3 regions of the Vibrio sp. ABH4_348 genome follow, and region 3 is predicted to be linked to each of the others. Evidence: predicted binding sites of a transcription regulator. Region 3 holds the regulator's gene; each other region holds the start of a gene.
The links. The regulator CRP, encoded in region 3, controls carbon source genes, mostly activating them, when cyclic AMP is high. The targets are predictions, from matches to a motif close to TGTGANNNNNNTCACA.

Region 1 (7,974 bases), 770 kb from region 3:
TCACTTTTGGTGGTTGGAATTACCTTTGCTGCCTTGATTGGTTTTGGTGTCGTCGCGGTTTTAGCCTAGCTCTAACTTATTACTGCATAACCACATCACTCATCAACGCCAATTTATTTGATTGCCACTAACTGACAATAGCCTATGGACAACAAAGGGCGAGTCTCAGATATTGCAACAAGCGTTGACCTAGATAGATTAGCCTTGTTTGTAAGTGGACAACAAGCGCTTGTGGCTCAGGGGGGAGGGCAGCGAGGAATATTCACTGCTGGCGTGCTTGATGCCTTGTTATTGGCCAACTTTGATTCGTTCGACCAGTTTTACGGCACCAGTGCTGGTGCGCTTAATCTTTGCGCGTATCTGTGCCGCCAACCCAAACTGGGTCATCAATTTCTGCTGGATATCACTACTCAACCAGAGTTCTTTTCACTATTTGGTTACGTTCGCAATCGGCAAATGCTCGATATGGATTGGGCGCTGGAACAAATTTGCCATTACCCACATCAGCTTGATCTCGATATGGGGCGACGCGTTCTGGGCGAGCGTAAAGCTGTGGCTGCCGTTACCAATCGAGACAGTTTAGTTGATCAGTATTTACCCATGTTGCAAGACAACTGGCGGCAGGTTCTGCTTGCTTCGTGTGCCATCCCTCGTTTGTACGACAAAGAAATACAAATCAATGACCAATGGTTTATTGATGGCGGTGTATCGGCTGCGATTCCCGTTCAAGAAGCATGGCGTCACAATAATCGCTGTATTGTGGTGATTCGCACCGAAACCTTGGACAACGAACAAGCCATAGAATCTGAATTGGTTCATCACCCCTCCAGTACGCAAAAGCTTGAGTGGTATCGAGAGTCTCTTAATCAACTTCAAGTTGGCTGGGATACGCAATTGAATCAGTGGAAACAAGACTGGCAGGAATTTATCCGGACTCGATTATCAAAGAGCCAAGAAACGCTGAACAACTCACAGCTTATCAACGGTGGTCGTTGGCTATTTGGGGCAGACGATGTTTATCGTCTCAGTCATTTACTGGGAATGGAAATTGATTCTTCATTGGCAGATTTATTGATGGTTCACTTGCAGACTTACTCACTGACGGCCGATTTTTTAAACCGCCCACCCGACGATTGCTTTGTGATAGAAATACACCCAAGTGTTCCGCTTTGCTCATCTTCATTGATGAGCAGCAAAGCCGATCTCGAATACGACTATCAGTTGGGACTAAAGGCGGGCGAAAACTTTTTGTTGAGTTTTGCGCCCTTAAACTCTTCTCGCCATTAAGCCCTAGGCTTCTAATACTCTTAAGCAGTTGGTTGAGCCTACCACGTCCATCACATCACCCTGGGTGATCAGCACTAGGTCGCCTTCTTTTAGGAGTCGCTCTTGTTTGAGGTGCTGGCAAGCACTCTTGGCAACACTGACTCCATGCATATCTTGAGTGTCAAAATAGACAGGATAGACACCGCGATACAAGGCCATGCGGTTGAGCGTATCTTCATTTCGTGACAGCGCATAGATAGGAATACCAGAGCGAATTCGCGACATCATAAGCGCGGTTCTACCGGATTCAGTGAGCGTTAAAATCGCACGGACATTTGGAATGTGGTTGGCGGCGAACATAGTCGACATAGCAATCGCTTCTTCGCCATTTTCAAAGACCGCGTCAGTTGAAAATCCTGTGCGGTTGATTGCGGCCATTTTCTCTGCGCCTAAACACACCTCCGCCATAGATTTCACGGTTTCGACAGGGTATTTACCGGCGGCGGTTTCTCCAGAAAGCATTACCGCATCGGTGCCATCTAGCACTGCGTTAGCCACATCCATCACTTCTGCGCGAGTCGGCATTGGATTATCCATCATGGATTCCATCATCTGGGTTGCAGTGATCACCGCGCGATTAAGTGCTCTTGCACGTTTGATCAATTGTTTTTGAACGCCAATCAGCTCAGGGTCACCAATTTCCACCCCCAAATCACCCCTTGCCACCATGACCGCATCTGAGGCTTCGATGATGTCGTCTATGTTTTCAATACAAGAGACGGTTTCTGCCCGTTCAACTTTAGCAACTAGCTTGGCAGAAAGACCTGCATCAGTGGCAAGGCGTCGTGCATACTTCATATCCTCGCCATTACGAGGGAAAGAAACGGCTAGGTAATCTACGCCAATTTTTGCCGCGTGCAGAATATCGTTTTTGTCTTTTTCAGTTAAGGCATCGGCAGAAAGGCCGCCGCCTTTTTTGTTAATGCCCTTGTTATTCGACAGTTTGCCACCAATCAATACCTTGGTTAACACTCGGTTGCTTTCAACTCCGGTCACCGTGAGTTGGATGCGTCCGTCATCCAGCAGCAGAACATCACCCGCCGACACATCGTTGGGCAGCGCTTTATAGTCCAAACCAACTTGGTTGGCGTCCCCGTCATCGTCAGCTAGTTGGCAATCAAGGATAAAAGGTTGCCCCGGTTTGAGTTGTTCGCTGCCATTTTTAAAACGGGCAACGCGGATTTTCGGACCTTGCAAGTCACCCAATATCGCCACTTGACGTTTGTGCTTGGCCGCCAGAGTGCGAACTTGAGATGCTCTACGTTGATGATCTTCGGGTGTTCCGTGGGAGAAATTCATTCTGACAACATTGGCACCAGCTTCAATAATGGCCTCTAAGATGCCTTCTTTATCCGTGGATGGCCCCAGAGTGGTAACGATTTTGGTGCGTCTTGGTTTTGCTGTCATAAACAATCTCCTAAATGCATAAATGGTGTGCTGTATCTGAATCTAAATGTGATCGTGCCTTTTAGTTTGGTTCTTTTCAGTAAGCTAGTAGTGCTATGTGTAAAGTTTTTGCGTGTTTTGTTTCAGTATATGCCGCGCGAAGCAAAAATGATGGAACACAGATAAGTTGATTACTTAACCTACTAATATCTCGCGGGAAATAAAAACTTCTTGTTAAGTGAAACTCTGGTTTTGTGAACAACGGCTTTGTTGAGATTTTCGTCACTATGGATGCAGCGCCCATTTCTTTGGAAATTCCCGTGATGGTTGTCACGGGTAAAGTTCAAAAGACTTCACAATTACTTCGCAAAGTAAAAAAATTAATTGTTAAGTTTTTATGGAACCTCTCATGTACATGGCTCAACCTGGTCACATTGACCACATCAAGCAAGTCAACGCAGGCCGAGTCTACAAACTCATCGACAAGCGCGGGCCGATTTCGCGTATCGATTTATCAAAAGAAAGTGAACTTGCGCCAGCCAGTATCACCAAGATAACTCGTGAATTGATCGATGCTCATCTAATACATGAAACCACGGTTCAAGAAGCGACAACTCGTGGTCGCCCGGCCGTGGGTTTACAGGTTAACCACCAAGGCTGGCAATTCCTCTCTATGCGTCTTGGACGCGGCTATCTGACGATTGCGTTGCACGAGCTAGGCGGCGACGTTCTGATTGATACCAAAATCGACATTCATGAAATTGATCAGGAAGACGTCTTAGCTCGTTTACTGCATGAAATTGATGAGTTTTTCCAAACTTATGCTGAGCAGCTCGACCGTGTCACCAGTATTGCGATTACGCTTCCAGGTCTAGTGAATTCTGAAAAAGGTGTGGTATTAAAAATGCCACACTACAACGTTGAGAACCTAGCATTAGGCCCTGAAATTTTTAAAGCGACAGGTCTGCCCGTTTTTGTGGCCAACGATACCCGCGCATGGGCCTTGGCGGAACGTTTGTTCGGTCACTCGCAGGATTGTGATAATTCTATCTTGATGTCGATTCACCACGGATTAGGCGCAGGTATTATCATTGATGGTCGAGTGTTATTGGGCCGAAATGGCAATATCGGTGAGATGGGACACGTACAAGTCGATCCAAACGGCCACCCTTGCCACGATGACAAACCTTGCACGCTAGAGTCTCTAGCGAGCTCTCAAGCGGTGCGCAACGAAGTGGCACATCGCATTGCTCAAGGCGAAGATTGTATTTTGTCTGACAGCGAAGAGTTTTCAATCGAAGATGTGTGTGACGCCGCGGTAAATGGAGACCATGTCTGTGTAGAAGCCATTGAGCGCTTAGGTGTCCACCTCGGCTCAGCAATCGCTATGATTACCAATATCTTTAACCCAGAAAAGGTATTGATTGGTGGCGTTATCAATCAGGCTAAAGATATTCTCTACCCCGTCGTTAAAGAACAAGTTAAGAAACAATGTCTTCCCTTTTACCAACAAGATTTGGAAATTGGGGAATCGCGCTTTTATAAACAGGCAACCATGCCTGGTGCGGCATTGATCAAACAGGCACTTTACGATGGCTCATTGTTAATGAAAGTTGTGGAAGGCTAACACAAGGCTTTCGCCACTTTTGGCTCACAGTTTGCTATCTCGATGTGAACTGGATCATTATTTTATCGTTTAATGTGCTTGGCACTTTTTAAGTGTTTTAACATGCTAATTTGTTGTTTATAGATAGATTAATTGATTAGTTACCGTGGAGTTTACAGTGTTTCTGCTGGTTTCTAGTTTGGGTATAGCCGAATAGAGTTAGAGTTTTTCTGTCCTAGTTTACTCCCATAGGCTATTTTTTATAAAAACCAATAAATTCGAGAACATCTATGTCCGGAGTGTTGAGCACGGTTGATCAGCGTACAAACTTGGTCGGTGAGAATCGACTCGAGCTGCTGTTGTTTTCACTAAACAGCCGCCAAGTTTTTGCCATCAACGTCTTTAAAGTTCGAGAAGTCATTAAAGTCCCACCGCTTACTAAGCTCCCAGGTGCTCACTATCATATTGTTGGCGTTGCCTCCCTTCGTGGGCAATCAGTGCCGGTAATTGACCTGCGCCAAGCCATTGGATTTCCGCCAACGCGGTTGGAAGAGCCGGAAGAGAACCTGATTATTACTGAGTACAATCGCTCCGTTCAGGGTTTTTTGGTCGGTCATGTCAATAATATCGTCAACACGGCATGGACCGAGATTCAACCACCCCCTAAAACAGCAGGTAGAGCGAACTACTTGACCGCCATCACTGAGCTCAAAGACAGTGAAGGTAGCCGCATCGTTGAGATCATTGATGTAGAGAAAGTCTTGGCAGAAATTGTCGAGTACGATGTGAGTATTTCAGAAGAAGTACTGGACCACGATTTGATGAACGAGATGGTGGGACGTAATGTCTTGATTGTCGATGACTCATCAACAGCGCGTAACCAAGTGAAGGGAACCTTGTCTCAACTCGGACTCAATATTATTGAATGTCGCGATGGCCTTGAAGCTTTGAATTTACTGAAATCGTGGGCCGATGAAGGCAAAGACATCCATAAAGAGCTGTTACAAGTAATCACGGATGCGGAAATGCCGGAAATGGACGGCTATAAGCTCACCTATGAAATCCGTAATGATCCCCGTATGGCTAAATTGCACATTACCCTGAACACCTCATTGAGTGGCAACTTTAACGAAGCCATGGTGAAGAAAGTAGGTTGTGACCGATTTATCTCCAAGTTCCAACCGGATTTGCTGGTGGAAGTGGCGCAGGACAGATTGCGTGAAGTGCTAGGCCACAAATAACCTTTGCGGAATTCTATTATCAAGCCTCGTTAACACGAGGCTTTTTTGTACAATGGCGGTTGCTGTTTGTGGACCAATGCCTCTGCCTTTCATAATACAAATATCGTGTCCTAACTTATCGAGTGTTCTAGCTCAATAAATTGCACCGCCACACGCTTCGAGTCCTATACGCATGGCTGGCATATTTGCTATTGTGTTCAGTAGTTTAGAGTGAGTGACAGATTTATGCAGCGCCACTTTCCCTTTAGAGTCAACGACATGAATACTAAAGTGTTTTTTAGCTAAGTCGATACCGCCAAAAAATGAATAATCAGACATGGTGCCGCCAGTGCTAATAAGTACCACTTGAGTGTGGTAGAACCTCGGGAGGGGGAATCCATGTCATTCGTTAGTGCCCTTGCGGCTAAAGAGTATCAATGGAAAAGTCATATCCATTTAAATTTATAGATCATTTATTGCAAACTTATAATTTGGCCTCCGAAAAAGAGCTAATTAACGCACTAAATAATCATCATGAAATTAAGGTTGAGCTTCTTGATTACCTAGTAACAATACGACAGTTTAAAATAGTAGAGTCTTTTGATGATGGTATTTTTTGTATTAAACATAATGCTGCTAGCGGTGAAAGCACCTACAAATACCAAGAAAATGGAAAGATATACGATAAGAATATTTTCAAATCTTATGGAGAATGCCTTATTTATGCGGAGAGGACATCGAAAAACCCTTATTACAACCCATTTCTATCGCATGTAATTGAAAAGTACTCCTTAAAAAACCAAGATGATTTTGTTTTCTTGCTAAAGAATGATGATTACCTTAAGAAAGACATAATTAATCATTTGCACAAGGTCAAGCATATTTATACAGAGCTTAAAACTTATGATGGAGATTACTGTCTTTCCAATTATCCAACTAAAGGCTTTTATTCGTTTGTTAATCAAGAACGTGGCATAATTTATCCTGGTTACGTTAAATTTCCTAGTCAAGAAGAGTGCCTAGTTTATGCTCTTATCGGAGATAATGAGCTTAATTGTTGGCGGCATAATAAAAAACACTAACAAATGTACCAGCCGATATGAGGACAGCCACTCCAATGTGATGTCCACTTTGTTTTGAAATGTGTAGCGATTTTGCGACTACACTCTAACGTGAGTGAATGATAACTTTATGTATTTCATGGTCTTATATGCTAGTCTGAGGGAGGTATCCACAAGCCCAAAACGATGCCTGTGGACGGATTAGTTGGAAATTTCGTCTTTGAATAATTGTTATTTGTGTTAATGGAATATCATTCGAGAATGATAAAGTTAATTAATAAAACTCCCCTTAGGGCAGTCACATTCCTGTTTTTAACAACCTTATTCATGGTCGTATTTATTACATCATGCTGGGAGTTTGTTAGTGGCAATATTTTCCCCGATACTACGTTAGGTATATATAACAAAGATTTCTGGGAAAATGTTCTAGTCGAAGCTCACGGGATGGTTTTTGATATTCTAATTATCGGTGTTATCGTTGTTTGGCTAGATACAAGACGAACAACCTACAATGAAAAAAAGTCTATGCTCAATGAGTTGAGTGATATGTCTTACCTAGATTTACCAGAAGTTAATCATCGAAAAGTTGGTATGATTCACCGGCTGAATAATTTAGGTGTAATGACTTTCAATGTGGAAGAGTTGATAATCACCAAAGTAAGAATTAAAGGTTTGCACTCAGATGGTTCTAACTTAAATCATCTTAAAACTGTCGGTTCTTCGATTAGCGGTACAGACTTTATTGGAACTTCACTCTTTCGAGCGGATTTTTCTGAAGCAGAGATTAAATCAACAAAGTTTATAAGTTGTGAAATGAAAAAGGCTGTATTTATCAACTCCAAGGTTCAGGGAGTTGATTTCTCCAACTCGAACCTAGAGAGAGCGCGCTTTATGAACACAGACCTACAAAATGCAATTTTTAAAGGCTGTAATCTACGAGAGGCAAACTTTGAAAACGCAAATCTCAGAAATGCAAATTTAAAGGGTGCTTTGTATGTTAAAGCAGAGAATCTCTTAAAGGCAAAAAATTTAGATTACATCGTAGTCGACGCTGATATGAAAACAAAACTAAGGGATTTGGGCGCTAAAGCTAAGGGAATCTAGTGGGAGGCAAGAGGGGAATTGAACCCCATCACTACAACGACTTTTTCGAGGTAGCTGACCAACATCGCGCCACTGATACGAGCAATATAACATGGTTTTTTTTATAGTCAACAAAACACACATGAAAACAATATGAGGACAGCCACTCCAATGTGAGCGTTTGCAATATCTCCACATCCAACGTCAGTTTGGGAATTGTTGAGAATCGGCTTAGATTTGCAGCGATTTAGTTGCCTTCATCAGCCGAAGCAATGTGAGGACAGCCACTCCA
Region 2 (7,974 bases), 420 kb from region 3:
CGTAAAACACGCCGCCAAAATGGGTCTGGTATTGGTAATCAGGGATACGAGTTTTCAAAAATCGATGCAACGCCAAGGTGTAGATTTGATATTGCAGATCATATCGATGCTCTATCATGGCATTCGACAGCTTAGTTGTGTCGTAATCGGTAAGATCATTGCCCAAGTGATTGGATTTCCAATCCAGCACATAATATTTGCCTTGATGGACAAACACTAAGTCGATGAAGCCTTTTAGCATCCCCTGTACGGTTCGAAATTCTAACTCACCCGCCTGACTCGATAAGGCATCGTATTTATGAGTTACTTGATTCACATGCAGTGCTTCCAGAACTTGAATAGGCAGTAAAAACTCCATCTCCACCAAGAGTTCGTTAGGGCGCTTACCTTTTAAGCATAAGTTTTTACCGTCTAATGGTGTCGACAACACGGTATCCACTAAGGTTTGTAGTGTTGGCAGCCAAGACTCATCTATTTGAGCTTTGTCCATCAAGCTGACCAAAATCTCGGTATTGGCTTCACTGCTCCCAGACTCTTGATAGTGAACTTCTTCAAATACGCTGTGTAAAAACGTACCCGGTGTGGCACCGCGCGGGAAAGTAAAAATGTTTTGCTCGGGCTGCTGTTGCAACTCTTCCAGTTCGGATTCTGGTGCCGATTCAAGATCTAACCCCGGAACTTCAAACTCAACGTCCAAACCTTTGCCATGTGGAGATTGTTTTACTAGCGAGGAGTAACTGCTCATTCGCCAATTTGAATCAATGTCACCACGGAATTCGTTAGCTTCAATAGTTTCGTTTTGGTTCGTTTCAGGAACCCAAGCTTGCTCAGGTGGCAAAGGTAAGTCAGTGACGAGTATGTTGCTGCCTGCCGCTGACGTGGCAGACAATTTGTTGAGACCTTCGCCCAGTGCGCTCGCTTCGGCTTGCTCACCATTTTGGATCAAATAACCGATTGCAGATAAATGCGCTGCGGAAAATCCGGTTTTCCGTCGCGGTGATAATGGCGCGGCACCAATAAAACAGCCATAAACGGCTCGCGTTAATGCCACGTAAATTAGTCGTAGATCTTCGGCTAGTCGCTCATTGTCTGCTAACTGTATCGATTCTGGTTGCTGTTCAATATCTAGGTAAGTTTGCTTGGCATCGCTGTCAAAAAACTTCGCTTGATTGGCTTCTCGATAATTAAAGGCAAAGGGCAAATACACCAAGTCGTATTCTAATCCTTTGGATTTGTGAATAGTGATCACTTTGACCAGATCGCGCTCAGATTCAAGTCGTTGAATCGCTTCATCTGAATTTCCAGTCTCCGCTTGTAAAATGGCATCAGACAACCATCGGATTAATGCCGTGGGACTTTCTAATGTTTGACTGGCTTGCTGCAATAACTCCGACAAATGCAGAAAGTCGGTCATCCCTCGCTCACCGAAATGACTGCTCAATAAGGTTTGCGCTAATGAAAACTGGTTTAATAACAGCCTCAACATCGGCTGAACACCACGTTGCAGCCACGTCACTCTGAGTTGCTTAAACCGATTAACAATCGCATCCCATTCCGCTTCGTTTTCAAAAAAGTGAAACAGCTGATCGAGCGGATAATTAAATAGCGATGAGGCCATCGCAGCGCGAACTTTACTTTCATCTTCAGGGTGCATGACCGCAGGCATAATTCGCGTGAGTTCAGTGGCTACTTCACTTTGAAATACGCTATCACGATTAGATAGATACACGCTAGCAATGCCCTGCCTTGCCAGTTGTTCTTTGACTAATTTCGCTTCGCTGCCCGTTCTCACTAATACCGCAATATTGCTTGGTTTCACGCTGTGGGGTTTCGAATCTGCCACCAATTCGATTTCCCCCTGCTGTGACAACGCTAAGATTCGATGAATATGATTGGCACAGGCTTCCGCCATAGCAACTTGATATTGCGTTTTTGAGGTTAACTCTTGCTCTTCATCGAGCCAGAATTCCAACGCCGCTTGTCGCTGCCCATTTTGTTGCCAATAACTTTGCTCACCGTTAGGGCGAGCATTGACTGGATAAAAAGGAATATCGTCATCGTACATGAAGGGCGAACTGGCTTGCGAAAATACGTCGTTGACCGCGGACACCATGTCTGACGTTGAGCGCCAATTGGTAGACAAGGTGTAGTGAGCACTGACCTGATTACGGGCTTGAATGTAAGTGAAGATATCTGCACCGCGAAATCCGTAAATCGCTTGTTTCGGATCGCCAATCATAAACCAGCCACAATCTGGGTGCTGCAAATACACCTTTTGAAAAATTTGGTACTGAAGTGGATCGGTGTCTTGAAACTCATCTATCATCGCGACCGGATATTGCTCGCGAATTCGCTGCGCTAACGTCTCACCTTGTGGATTGTTTAGCGCCGTCGCCAAATGACCCAGTAAGTCATCAAAAGACAGCCAGTGTTGCCGCTGCTTGGCTTTGGCAAGCCGCTCTCGGCAATCTTTGATGGCACGCGCCAAAATAATGGGTTTGATGGAAGCTGGTCGCTCGGTCAACGATTCTATCGCAACAAATATCGGCAACTCTGGCGCTTGTCCTTTCGCGGTTTTCGCCAACAGTTCTGACTGACTGAACTTTTTGAGCTCATCTGGTACAGCCAAGCCTTCGGTTGGTTGTTCAGCCCAAGCACTGACTGCCGCTATCCATTTGGGAAGAGAGGTTTTGCTATAACTGCGCTTACTGACATCCGAGTTGGCAATACAGCTGGCGATGTCCTCAACATTGGCTAGCCATTGCTTCTTGAGCGCCGCCAGCGATTCTAAGTTGCTTTGATAGGCTTGAGTCAGCTCTTGATCTTGATAGTCGCCTAAAAACTGCGGCAGTGGCCCACTAAGAAAACCTGAAATTTCCTTTGCAAGTTCATAAGGGGTTGCCCAGTTATCACGAACTTGTTTAATTAGGGGCAAAGGGAGATGGTAGAACTGGCTACGCCAAAAGTCAGCTACAACCAGCTGCTTTAATTCGGTTTCATCCGTGACAAACTCATGTTGGAAACGACTGCCGGATTCAAAAGCATGTTGCGTTAGCATGCGTTGGCAGAATCCGTGAATGGTAAAGATCGACGCTTGATCCATTTGCCTCTCGGCTTGAAGCAGAAGCCGAGCCGCCAAGTCATGATCGTCGGTTTGTTGCAACAATGGTGCAATTACCGGATCGCTGCTCTCTCCTCGGCTAAACGCCAGTCGAGCACTGTGGATTCGCTGCCGAATTCTGTCTCTAAGCTCTGCGGTTGCTGCCTCGGTAAAGGTCACTACCAATATTTGCTCTACCGAAAGGGGGTTGGCGTGTTTAGTTTGATCGTCGCCATGTCCCAACAGTAAGCGTAAATACAAACCGGCGATGGTAAAGGTTTTACCGGTTCCGGCTGACGCTTCAATTAAGCGAGCACCGTGCAGTGGAAATGACAAGGTGTCCAGCTGCGACGGTGTGGAGAGTGAACTCATTTGAAACCTCATTTATTTCTAATTAGCCATGTCTCTACAAAGACACACCTAGGTAAAGCCAGATAACGGCAACGAAAAACAATAGCCGAGTAAAATAGTAAAGTGTGATCAACACTAAGGAGTTGAAATCTCATCGACTTTTAATCGCCGCAAGATCCTTGGTTGAGAGTTGAATCACGGATTTCCCCCGTCGTCACTCGTAGACTCTGCGCTACGAGGTAACCAACTCAACCCTATGTGGTCCCTCTGACCCTGTGGCCGATCAGACACACCCTACACACTATAATGATGACCTGACGGCCACCTCACCTTTCTTCTCTTTTGTAATCAACCAACGACATTCTCGCAACTTCCAGAAACTCCCTAGCATTTGCTAGTACTTGCTCTGCAAGAGTGTCTTCCCACTCCGGCCAAATCCTAGCAATGTAGATATCGTCTCCTTCCCCACCCACATTAAAACCAGGCTCAAAAGCACTTTTCATTCTACTTTGCATTTTCTCCAGATCTGGCTCAGTCCATTTGCCGCGTACAAAGTTGGCTTCAATCCCTGCTAGTGCAGTTCTCGGGAAATACGCCAGAGGCTTACGGTTACCCTCAAAAAACGACGTCACATAATCTTGTAATAACCGCTGAGCACTTTGAGGATCGCCCATGACTGGAAACGTTTTATGGACCACCGTGCTTTGGCCTTTTTTAGATTCAACAGCAAACAGATGGGTAACTTGACTCGCACCCATAGCTGCCAGAGATAAATGATCAATCCAAGCCGCCAACACATCTTGTGCGCGCAACTTGCTGGTTCTAATTCGAATCACACCACTTTGATAACGCTGAGTGATCCACCCTTGCAACCTTAGCGCTTTACCCCACGGTGTTACTATGGTTAAGCGCAATTCTTGGTCATCCAAGGGTTGATATACAAACGGCTGAATCGCGCCAACCAATTGCTCGATGAGCGATTGATTCTCTCGAAAATCCAAGTCACCAAATTCACCAAACGCCAGTTTTCCCTGTGCGCGCTGCGTTAAAGATAGTGAATCCAGCAATTGTTGATAGCTCTGCGATTCCGCTTCTGAACCGGACGTGTTTTGCTTTGAAGAAGGGTTCTCTAACAGGGTATCTAATAATTGAGAGTTTAGTTGATAGCGTTCTAAGCCACTTAGGCGGTATGGCTCTTCGTCCAGCAGTTGAACTTGGTCTTTATCAAACCGGACACCTAGACGTCGCTGGAAGAAGTATTCCACGGGCAGTCGCCAAAAACGTTGCAACTCTGCCAACTCAAGTGCTTGCAGCTCAAGCAGCGTTCCCCACTCAAGTTCAAAAGCAGAGTTTGTAGGTACGCTACTAAGGTTTCCATCTCCTAAAAAGTTAACCAAAGGCAACCATTCGTTCGCAAAGCTCGGACGAGCATTGACAAACGCAGCTCTGCTGTAGGGCGTCATGGTATGTTCAACACACAACTTGCTTAATAGGGATTTACCCGAGCTGTCACTATCCAACCTTTGTTCGTCTACCAAACAATAGTTCTGTTCACAGTACTCCATCAACTCAGAAACCAACACCGACGGAATGCGCTCACTATTATCTTGAATAGAGCGGCCAACATAACTGATGTACAAGCTTTGTTGCGCGGAAATCAAGGCTTCGAGGAACAGATACCTATCGTCGTCACGGCGCGATCGGTCGCCTTGCCGCTCTCGTCCAACCATTAAATCAAAACCATCTTTAGGGACGTGCCTTGGGTAAATTCCATCGTTCATGCCAAGCAAACAAACCTGTTTAAACGGAATTGACCGCATTGGCATCAAGGTACAGAAATTAACTTGTCCCGCTAAGAAGCGCTGGCTGATTCTGGAGTTGACCAATTTGTCTTGCAGGTATTCAACAAAAATGGAAGGCGCCAACGGCTCATTCCAATTGGCTTCTTTTAACTGCTGCTCAAGCGCGCTGGCGATTTCTAGCACTTGATTTAAGGCAACTTCTTCATCCAACTCGACGTGGAATAAATCGTCAACAATGCCACGTAGCAGTTCACGCCAATCTTGAATGCTTTGTGTTTTGTTCAATTGGCTGCGGTAAAACGCGATGTTGTCGATGTACTCTGCCAATTTTCCGGCGAGATCGGCTTGCAACCCTTGAACTTCGCTGTAGGGCGCGATGGCATCATCCCCCTCAAACACCAAACCTGCGCCTGGCTCCATGGCATAGCCGAGCAACATGCGTTTGATTCCGTATTGCCACGTATTGTAATGGCAGCTCGGCACTTCAAAGTCGCTCGCGGTGTCTTGATTCAGTCCCCAACGAATCCCCGCTTCTTCAACCCAGCGTTTAGCCAGCTGAAACTCATCTTGGCTGATCTCAAATTTGGCCAAAATTGCCGGCGTTTCCAACAGCTCCAATAATTCAGAAGCCAAACCGCGACTACTTGGTAAATTAAGCACTGTGAGCAAAGCTTGATAGACGGCGTGCTCAACATCAGCACTTCGGTCGGAGATTGAAAAAGGAATATAACGGCGGCCACTCGCGTTACCAAATACCGCTTGAATCGCCGGACTGTAAGCATTGATGTCCGCCACCATCACAATCACGTCTTTGGGCTTGAGCTCTGGATCGTCTTGAAAGCGATGTAACAAGTAATCATGCAGTACTTCTACTTCCCGCATAGGACTATGACAGGCATGAAAGGACAAACTGTCGTCCAGTTTATCCAAAGCAAATTTGTGGCTGCTGTCAGTGAGTTTGCTGTCATCTTGATGATGAGTAAGATTGAGAATATCCGATTGAATCGCCTGTAACAGAGTTTGCGGTTCAATGTCGACAAAAGCTTCGATTTCAGCCGCCTGCAACTGTGACATAAGATACAAGTTGTCACGGCCAAGTTTGCCAAGCGAGGCCAACAGCGGATTGCCCGTTTCTAGGGCGTGTAAGTCTGAATCGAGTGAACCCGCTGTCGTTGCATAGTCAGACTGTGTTTTTTTGTCTTGGCTTTCCAGTGAAGACAATCCTGTGTATATATTTTGCCAATCGATGCGCTGGCGATACTTGTTGGCCAGTTTGGCTAAATATTTCTGGTCGCGTATCTCTCCCCAGTAATACTGACATGGGTTGGTAAACATCAGATGCACGTCGATGAACTTGCCCAGCGCACACAAGGATTCCAAATATTTTTCCGGTAACGCGGCAATACCAAACACAAAAAGGCGCGGCGGTAAGCCAGCAATCGGCTCTTGTCGGTGTTTCAGTGTGTCGAGAAAATCGTCGTACAAATTGGCGCGATGGTACGGCGATTGTCCCAAGGCAACTGTGTGATGATACAGCGCACGCCATAAAATAGGTTGCCACGGCTGCTCTCCGGCCAGTTCTTTAACCTCAATCCCTGCCTCCCAAGAGGCAATCCACTCTGGGCGATAAACCAGGTAGCCATCAAACAGATCAGCAATTTTTCCACACAGCTGATAGAGCTTCGAACCGTCTTCATCTTCCGCGAGATACTGAGCTAAATCGGCAAATTCTTCTTGCGCTAACAAGCTTGGCAGCAGCGACATCAATTTCCATGTCATCGATTCCTTGTTAAACGCACTGCGTTGCGGAACATCGGTTAACACATGTGTGAACTGCTCCCAAATAAAGGTCGCAGGCAGGGGAAAGTTAATATTAGCGGCAACACCGAGTTCAGAGGCGAGTTCCATCTTCAACCACTGCGACATACCTGGGCTTTGTACCAAGATTTGTTCAGCTTGGAATGGATTGTCTAAAGGCTGCCGCTTGATTAACTCAACCAACAACGATTTCAGTACATCCACCTGATTTGAATGATAAATCGTGAACACCGATGTATTACCTATGGTTACGCGAAGTTAACCTTGAGACTACCACACCACCGACGCTAAAAAACCCGACAAGCATAGCGACGCAGATCAAACACACAATTTTTGCGCAGACCGCTTGCTCACTGCACACTCTCACTACCTCACTCTGGACTTCACCTAACACAAACTGTATAAACAACCAGTAATTATTTTTCATTTCAAGTTAGAGGATGAACCATGGCTGTTATCGTCAAGTACGTGGTAGAACGTAACGGAGAAGAGAAGATGACATTTACCTCAAAAGCAGAAGCAGATGCTTATGACAAAATGCTGGATATGGCAGATGAACTCTTCGAATTGTTAGGCAAAAGCGAACTGGTTGAAGACGAAGGCCACCGCGAAAACTTAGCCATGTTCCTTGCGCAAAATAAAGAAGAAGTCCTGTATGCGCTGGGCGCAAAACGCAAGCCAGCACCAAAGAAGCCTAAGGCAGTCAAAACAGACGCAGCGGAAGAAGCTGATTCTAACCAAGACGCCGCTTAATTCACTCTAAGAGTCCTTGGGTGATGGTGACGGTAGAAGTCTGCATCGACAATGCAGAATCGTTGACTGCAGCAGTCAAAGGCGGAGCATCGCGAATCGAGCTGTGCTCTGCTCTCGCCCTTGGAGGGCTAACGCCGAGTGCAGGGCAAA
Region 3 (7,974 bases):
TTGATTAGAAAAGATCGATCACATTTAATTTCAATATTTTTGCATTTTTATGCATAATTAACCAAGAGGTGAGTACATCAAAACCAAGGTTTTGGAGTTTTTCACTATTGAAAAGGTTAAAAACATGTAAATAAAATGCCCTTATAGCGTCATAGTCGATGATGATCTGCTTAACTTAAGGTTAGGCAGTATCCTTACATTGTCGTGTTCGTTGATGTGTGGCATTCATAAGGAAAGCACTATGTCCGGAACTTCTACACCCCGCTCTGATTTTGATACCTACATGGTGCCTTGCTACGCACCAATGGAGATGATTCCTGTAAAAGGAGAAGGCTCAAAAGTTTGGGATCAAAACGACAAAGAATACATCGACTTTGCTGGTGGCATCGCTGTCAGTGCCTTGGGACATTGTCACCCTGTGATGGTGGAAGCACTGCAAGAACAAAGCCAAAAAATCTGGCACCTAAGTAATGTCATGACCAACGAGCCGGCATTACAACTGGCTAAAAAGCTTGTCGAACTCAGTTTCGCCGACAAAGTTTTCTTTGCTAACTCTGGAGCAGAAGCGAATGAAGCGGCACTTAAGCTCGCGCGTCGTGTTGCGGTTGAAAAATACGGAGAGCACAAGTCTGAAATCATCGCCTTTAAACAAGGCTTTCATGGCCGAACCTTCTTCACGGTGACCGTTGGTGGTCAAGAAGCTTACTCGAGCGGTTTTGGGCCCAAGCCTGGTAATGTGACTCATCTTGATTACAACAATCTTGAGGCGCTGAAAGCACAAATCTCTGACAACACCTGTGCCGTGATGATGGAGCCGTTGCAAGGTGAAGGTGGCGTCGTTTCCCCTGATGTTGATTTTGTGAAAGCAGTAAGAGACTTATGTGACGAGCACAATGCATTACTGATCTTTGACGAAGTGCAAACGGGTAATGGTCGAACTGGAGATTTCTACGCCTATCAAGGATTAGGTGTTACCCCAGACATTCTTAGTACGGCTAAATCACTAGGTGGCGGCTTTCCAATTGGTGCGATGTTAACGACCGACGAGTATGCACCATACATGAAGGTTGGAACGCACGGTTCCACCTATGGTGGTAACCCATTAGCCTGTGCCGTTGCTCTCTCAGTTGTCGAATTTATGGGGCAACAATCCGCATTGGATGGCGTTAAGCAGCGCGAGCAATGGTTCATTGATGGCTTAACGGCACTGAATGACAAATACCATTTATTCTCTGATATTCGTGGTAAGGGTTTGTTGATTGGTGCTGAGCTGAAAGACGAATGGAAAGGCAAAGCGCGTGACATACTTGTCGCGGCTGGAGAGCAAGGTCTATTAGTACTAGTCGCAGGTGCGGATGTGGTGCGTTTTACACCATCACTGGTGATAGACCAAGCTGATGTTCAAGAGGGATTTAAGCGTTTAGACCAGGCCATCTCGAGCCTCATCTCGTAATTGACTGAATCGTGTCTCGCTCCAAAGGTGTTGGAGTGAGGCACTTGAGTCTCAACAAAGGTGGTCTGGTTTGCGCACTCATACCAAGGAGGCGTGAATGCTGGTAATTAGACCCATCACTATTTCAGATTACGAAGCTCTGCACACCTGTGCCGTTGAATCCGGCCATGGCTTTACCTCACTGCCCGTTAACGCGGAGTTGTTAACCAATCGCATAACCCATTCAGAATACAGCTTCGCCAAAGATAACATCGAGTTTCCTGATGATGAGGGTTACTTGATGGTGGCGGAAGACACTATTACCGGTGACATCGCAGGCTGTACCGGAATTGAAGCTGCAATCGGCTGGGATGTGCCTTTTTACACTTACCAGATCAGTACCGTTGTTCATTCCTCTCACAAATTAAACGTAAAAAATATCGTTAAGCTACTGACACTGGGTAATAACTACACCGGTTGTAGCGAAGTCTGTACCTTGTTTCTAAGAGAAGCGTTCCGGCAGGGTTTAAACGGAAAACTCTTGTCGAAATGTCGTTTTCTCATGATGGCAGAACACCCAAAGCGTTTTTCCTCACGCGTGTTTGCTGAAATGCGAGGAGTTTCAGACAGTGAGGGTAACTCACCATTTTGGCAGTGGTTACAACAACATTTTTTCTCTATTGATTTCACCATGGCGGATTATCTTACCGGGATTGGCAAAAAAGGCTTTATTGCCGATTTGATGCCCAAAATGCCTATTTACGTCAACTTATTAAGCCCAGAAGCTCAGAAGGTGATTGGACAAGTGCATCCAAACACGCTGCCCGCGCTCAAAATGTTGGAGCGAGAAGGTTTTCGCTGTCGAGACCATATCGATATTTTTGATGGTGGACCGACGGTTGAGTGTGACCTAAATCAGATTGAAACGGTGCGCAGTTCGTTTCGCGCCCAAGTGGTGATCTCGACACACAGCAGCGCCAAACCTTATCTAATTTGTAATACCAGTTTTGAACAGTTTAGAGCAACGGTTGCGACGATAGGCTTAGATGGCGAAAGTGATTCGGCAATTTTAACCGCTGAAGTTGCTCAAGCGCTTAAAGTCACTTCGGGGGACTGGGTTCGTATTAGCCCTATTGGGTAATAACGCGAATAGGAGAACAATGATGAGTGTATTCATTGGTGGTAAATGGGTTTCAGGAGACGGCGGTAGCTTAATCTCGACCAATCCGTATTCCGAAGAAACAATTTGGCAGGGAAAGTGTTCGACCGAGCAGCAAGTATCGGCTGCTGTTATAGCTGCCACTCAGGCTTTTCCAGTTTGGCGGGCAACCGAGCTTACAAAACGAGTAGAGCTGGTAAAGAAATTTGCTAATACGTTAACAGATAAAAGCGCAGAGTTAGCCAAACTCATTAGTGATGAAACCGGCAAACCACTTTGGGAAGCGAAAACCGAAGTGACAGCTATGACCAACAAAATCGCCATTTCAATCGAGTCCTACCAATCACGGACTGGAGAAGCCGTTCGCACTCAAGGGGAGCAGACTACAGCACTTCGTCATCGTCCCATTGGTGTCATGGTCGTTTTTGGTCCCTACAATTTTCCTGGGCACTTGCCTAACGGTCACATAGTGCCGGCGCTTATTGCAGGCAATACTATTGTTTTTAAACCTTCTGAACTAACACCAGCGGTGGGGGAGCTTATGGTGAAAGTATGGCAAGAGGTCGGCTTGCCCGATGGTGTAATTAATTTAGTACAAGGTGAGCAGCAAACGGGGGTGGCATTAGTCAATCACACTCACGTGTCGGGAGTCTTGTTTACCGGAAGTGCGGAAACTGGCCACAAAATTCATCAAGCATTGGCAGGGAAACCTAACAAAATGTTGGCGTTGGAAATGGGTGGCAACAACCCGTTAGTGGTTTCAGATGCTTATGGCGAGCTTGATGCGGCGGTCTACACCATCATTCAATCTGCCTTTTTGAGTTCCGGTCAACGGTGTACTTGTGCTCGTCGTCTGATTGTCGCTGAAGGAAAAAAGGGCGATCAATTGATTACTCGATTGGTTGAAGCTGCTAGTCAGTTAACGGTAGGCAATCCCAAAAAAGACGTCTTTTATGGTGCCATGATATCTGCGCAAGCGGCCAATCACGTCCTTGCTGCTCAAGATAGTCTCATCCAATTGGGGGGAAGAGTGTTACTCACCGGCCAAACAACAGGTGCTGCCGTGCTGTCCCCAAGTATTATTGATATGACAAACGTGGAAGGTGCGGCAGATGAAGAAGTATTTGGCCCCATGTTGCAGATTCATCGCAGCAAAAATTTTGAACACGCGATTAAACTGGCAAATCAGACACGTTTTGGGCTGTCGGCAGGGCTAATCTCAACCAAGGACGAGCAGTGGCAGCAGTTTTTGCAAGAATCTTACGCTGGTATCGTCAATCGAAATCGCCCTCTAACAGGAGCCAGCAGCGATGCACCGTTTGGTGGCCCGGGTGCATCGGGTAACTTTAGACCCAGTGCTTACTACGCGGCGGACTATTGCGCTTACCCCATGGCCTCAATCGAAGGTCAGCAACCCATATTGCCTGACACACTTTTACCTGGTGTGAACTTAGTATAAGAAGGAACTCATGGAAGCTCAGTACTTATTTGAAAGACTTTGGCAAGACTACGTAGAGCGCCTTTGCCCTTCTGCCAAGGCCGTGCATCATTTGTTGACGGAATCTGAACCACTTATCAATGACCATATCGCACTGAGAACATTTGCAACCCCTAAAACTGGGTTAGATGTACTGGCGGCACCATTTGAAAAAGTAGGTTATTACGCGGCGGACAGCTATCGATTTGAGAGTAAAAAACTCAATGCTCGCCATTTTGAACACCAAGATAAAAATTTGCCTAAGGTGTTTATCAGCGAGTTGTGTTTGGATGAATGCACCACCAAGCTGCGAGACACAGTTTTCGAATTAATAGAGCAAATACCGCAATCGTATTTCGCTAATGAAAATTTCTTGTGGTCGGGAAGACCTTGGGAATTAGACTTGGCAACCTACCAGGCCTTGGCTGAGGAAAGCGAATACGCTGCTTGGGTAGCCGCTCATGGATACGGCGCAAATCACTTCACGGTTTCTGTCAATCAGCTTAATCAATATGACGAGGTTGAACAGGTTAACTCGTCGCTCACTCAGCATGGTTTTTCTGTCAATCAATCTGGTGGGGAAGTGAAAGGTTCACCTGATGTGTATCTGGAACAATCGGCTACGATGGCGGATAGGGTACCTGTCCTGTTTGAGAGGCAAGAGCATTTAATTCCTGGTGGTTTTTACGAGTTTGCTAAGCGTTATATCGACCGCACTGGAGATTTGTATCAGGGCTTTGTGGAAGCGTCGGCAGATAAAATTTTTGAGAGCACGGATTTAGGCAAATAATTCTAAACCCGTTGGAAATAAAAAAGCCACCGACTACCCGGTGGCTTTCAATATCGACATTAGTATCGAGTGGGTGCTAGCTAATTAGCGAGTACCGTACACAACGATAGTTTTACCGTGTGCTGAAATTAGATTCTGCTCTTCTAGCATTTTCAAGATACGACCTACTGTCTCGCGAGAACAACCAACGATTTGGCCGATTTCTTGACGAGTGATCTTGATTTGCATGCCGTCTGGGTGCGTCATCGCATCTGGCTGTTTTGCTAGGTTTAGTAGCGTTTGCGCGATACGGCCAGTTACGTCCAAGAATGCAAGGTCACCAACTTTTTGGCTAGTTACTTGAAGACGACGAGCCATTTGCGAAGATAAACGCATCAGGATGTCTGGATTAACTTGGATAAGTTGACGGAATTTCTTAAACGAAATTTCAGCCACTTCACAAGGCGATTTAGCACGAACCCATGCAGTACGCTCTTGGTCTTCTTCGAAAAGACCTAGCTCACCGATGAAATCACCTTGGTTAAGGTAAGAAAGAATCATTTCTTTACCTTCTTCGTCCTTGATGAGTACCGCAACAGAACCTTTTACGATGTAGTAAAGAGTTTCAGCTTTTTCACCTGCGTGAATAAGGGTGCTTTTTGAAGGGTACTTATGAATATGACAGTGTGAAAGAAACCATTCTAACGTTGGGTCGGTTTGAGGTTTACCTAGAACCATAATATCTCACTTCCTCTGCAGGTATGCTCGCCGCTTTCCATGTTGTAGCGAGGCTCTTAATGAACCTCCTAGCATAAGAGTAGTCTTGGAAAGCTGCAAGCTGTCTTGTCTATCGGCTACCATAGTAGCGGTTTTTAGGGACGATTTCTTGATTTTAATCGTTTCATAACGCGAAATGTCTACGCAAAAATGTGCACATGTTCACGGTATGAAAAGTAAACAGTCTGATTTATCTGAGACTTAGCCAATTTTCCCAGTTTCAATCAATTGTTGCAAAATTGGTCGAACAATGAGCTCCATCGCAAAACTCATTTTACCACCTGGCACCACAATGGTGTTGTGACGAGACATAAAGGAACCGTCAATCATTGCCAGTAGGTAAGGATAATCGACGTTTTTGATGCCGCGTAATCGAATAACAACGAAGCTTTCATCTAAGCTTGGGATGCCTTTAGCGTTTAATGGGTTGGAGGTGTCAACCGTCGGCACACGCTGGAAGTTGATATGGGTACGAGAAAATTGTGGTGTGATGAAGTTTAAGTAATCGTCCATCGAGCGCACGATTGAATCCATCACCGCTTCGCGAGAATGCCCGCGATCTCGAGTATCACGAACAAACTTTTGAATCCATTCCAAGTTGACGATGGGCACCATTCCAATTAGAAAATCGACGTGCTGAGCGACATTGACATCATCGGTAACCACACCACCGTGCAATCCTTCATAAAACAGAACGTTGGAATCTTGTGGAAGGTCTTGCCAAGGGGTGAATGTGCCGGGCATTTGATTGTAAGGTACCGCTTCATCAAAGGTATGGAGATAACGTCGAATTTGACCTTCGCCTTGATTGCCGTACTTTCGGAAGAACTCTTCAAGCGCACCAAAATCGTTGGCTTCCGGGCCAAAGTAACTGATATGTCTACCTTGCTCTCTTGCTTTGCGGATCTCTACATCCATTTCCGGGCGCGTAAAACGGTGGAAGCTATCACCTTCAACCCATGCCGGCTTAATGTCCATCATATTGAACATTTTTCTAAATGCCTCGGACGTGGTGGTGGTTCCTGCTCCAGATGAACCTGTTACCGCAATAATCGGATGTTTTGCAGACATAATATCAAACCTTTGTGGTCAAATTTGTAAGCGAACGCCACTATAACATGGTGCAAAACTATGTCATGGATGTAACAAAAAGTTTGCTGGTTTCGCGAGCGGGGTTTATCCCGAAAACTGATTTTTGAGCTGGATATTGACGGTTTCATGCAACTCTGAAAACACAACGACGGCTTCACCCGATTTGAGCTGTTGGGCAACGGCTTCGATTTTTTGCTCTAACGACACTTCGCTTGCACCGTAATCGGTTCCTTCTCGGAGCACAAACTCTCGAATTAAGTTTTCCAGCGTATCAGGTTGAATATCTTGCCACGGTACAATCATGAGTGTCTTTTGGGTTTATCAAAGTTAACGATATTCTATCTAATCTTGACAGAGGTATCAGTAGGTAAGGTTGTCGTCTATTACTTTAGGTGACCTGAGAAGTAGCTTGGCAGCATTTCCTCAAGCCACATTTTGGGACGCAACAAAGAACCCGAAACAAAACCGACATGGCCACCATGTGTAAGTAATTGATAGTCAATACAGCTTGGCAGCTCAAAGTTGGGGATCACGTCTGATGTCATAAAGGGATCATCTTTCGCGTGAACGATAAGTGTCGGAGTTTTGATTCTGTCTAGTTTGCCAAGCCCTGAGCAACGTGAGTAGTAATCTTTAGCGCCATCAAACCCGTGTAATGGAGCAGTGAGTTTGTCGTCAAACTCCCACAAACGCTGTATTCGCTTGATGCTAGCTCCATCTATACCCAAAGTATTTTCGATTAACTCTGCTTTCTGCAGCGCATTTCGCTTTAATGATCCCAACAGGTACTGATGATACACCTTGGAAAACCCTTGCTCGATACGCCAGGAACAGGCCGCTAAATCTAACGGGGCGGATATCACCGCAGCCGCATTGAGTTTGGCATGATTTTGCTGGTGGGCGAGATAGTTAACCAACATATTGCCCCCCAACGAAATACCCACTGCTACTTTGGTTTGCGATGGGTCGCGCTTGTCTAACAAGTCTAATAACCAAGTTGCATCGCCAATTTCACCGGAGTGATAGGCTCTGGCCAGTCGATTGATTTCTCCACTGCAGCCTCGAAAATGCATCACTACCGCATGCCAACCTTGATCCACAAACGCCTTCATAATTCCGTTGGCGTACGGGCTGTAAAAACTGCCTTCTAGGCCATGGAACAAGATCATTAAAGGCTTTTCGGTATTTGTTTGCGCGGCGAGTGAGCTCCAGGCAAGATCAATAAAATCGCCGTCAGTTAATTCGTATCTGTCCCAGATAGGCTGAAA

Region 1: a site for CRP is predicted at 3,032-3,047, ahead of mlc (sugar metabolism global transcriptional regulator Mlc). Genes of this name have one in related genera too.
Region 2: a site for CRP is predicted at 3,636-3,651, ahead of recB (exodeoxyribonuclease V subunit beta). Genes of this name have one in related genera too.

What each region holds. Positions count from the first base shown of each region.
Region 1 covers NZ_JBSWVW010000001.1:1,900,947-1,908,920, reverse strand. Annotated here, with positions in the region: gene cydH (cytochrome bd-I oxidase subunit CydH) at 1-69, shown strand, start outside; gene ACXAFJ_RS08735 (patatin-like phospholipase family protein) at 145-1,287, shown strand; gene pyk (pyruvate kinase) at 1,291-2,733, opposite strand; gene mlc (sugar metabolism global transcriptional regulator Mlc) at 3,122-4,339, shown strand; gene ACXAFJ_RS08720 (chemotaxis protein CheV) at 4,609-5,559, shown strand; partial or broken gene ACXAFJ_RS08715 (IS110 family transposase) at 5,629-5,877, opposite strand; gene ACXAFJ_RS08710 (hypothetical protein) at 5,976-6,620, shown strand; gene ACXAFJ_RS08705 (pentapeptide repeat-containing protein) at 6,861-7,703, shown strand.
Region 2 covers NZ_JBSWVW010000001.1:2,251,326-2,259,299, forward strand. Annotated here, with positions in the region: gene recB (exodeoxyribonuclease V subunit beta) at 1-3,472, opposite strand, end outside; gene recC (exodeoxyribonuclease V subunit gamma) at 3,778-7,302, opposite strand; gene ACXAFJ_RS10360 (YebG family protein) at 7,519-7,824, shown strand; gene ACXAFJ_RS10365 (copper homeostasis protein CutC) at 7,845-7,974, shown strand, end outside.
Region 3 covers NZ_JBSWVW010000001.1:2,674,248-2,682,221, reverse strand. Annotated here, with positions in the region: gene ACXAFJ_RS12285 (aspartate aminotransferase family protein) at 242-1,453, shown strand; gene astA (arginine N-succinyltransferase) at 1,551-2,573, shown strand; gene astD (succinylglutamate-semialdehyde dehydrogenase) at 2,596-4,050, shown strand; gene ACXAFJ_RS12270 (2-oxoadipate dioxygenase/decarboxylase family protein) at 4,061-4,858, shown strand; gene crp (cAMP-activated global transcriptional regulator CRP) at 4,943-5,575, opposite strand; gene ACXAFJ_RS12260 (phosphoribulokinase) at 5,816-6,685, opposite strand; gene ACXAFJ_RS12255 (YheU family protein) at 6,791-7,009, opposite strand; gene ACXAFJ_RS12250 (hydrolase) at 7,090-7,974, opposite strand, start outside.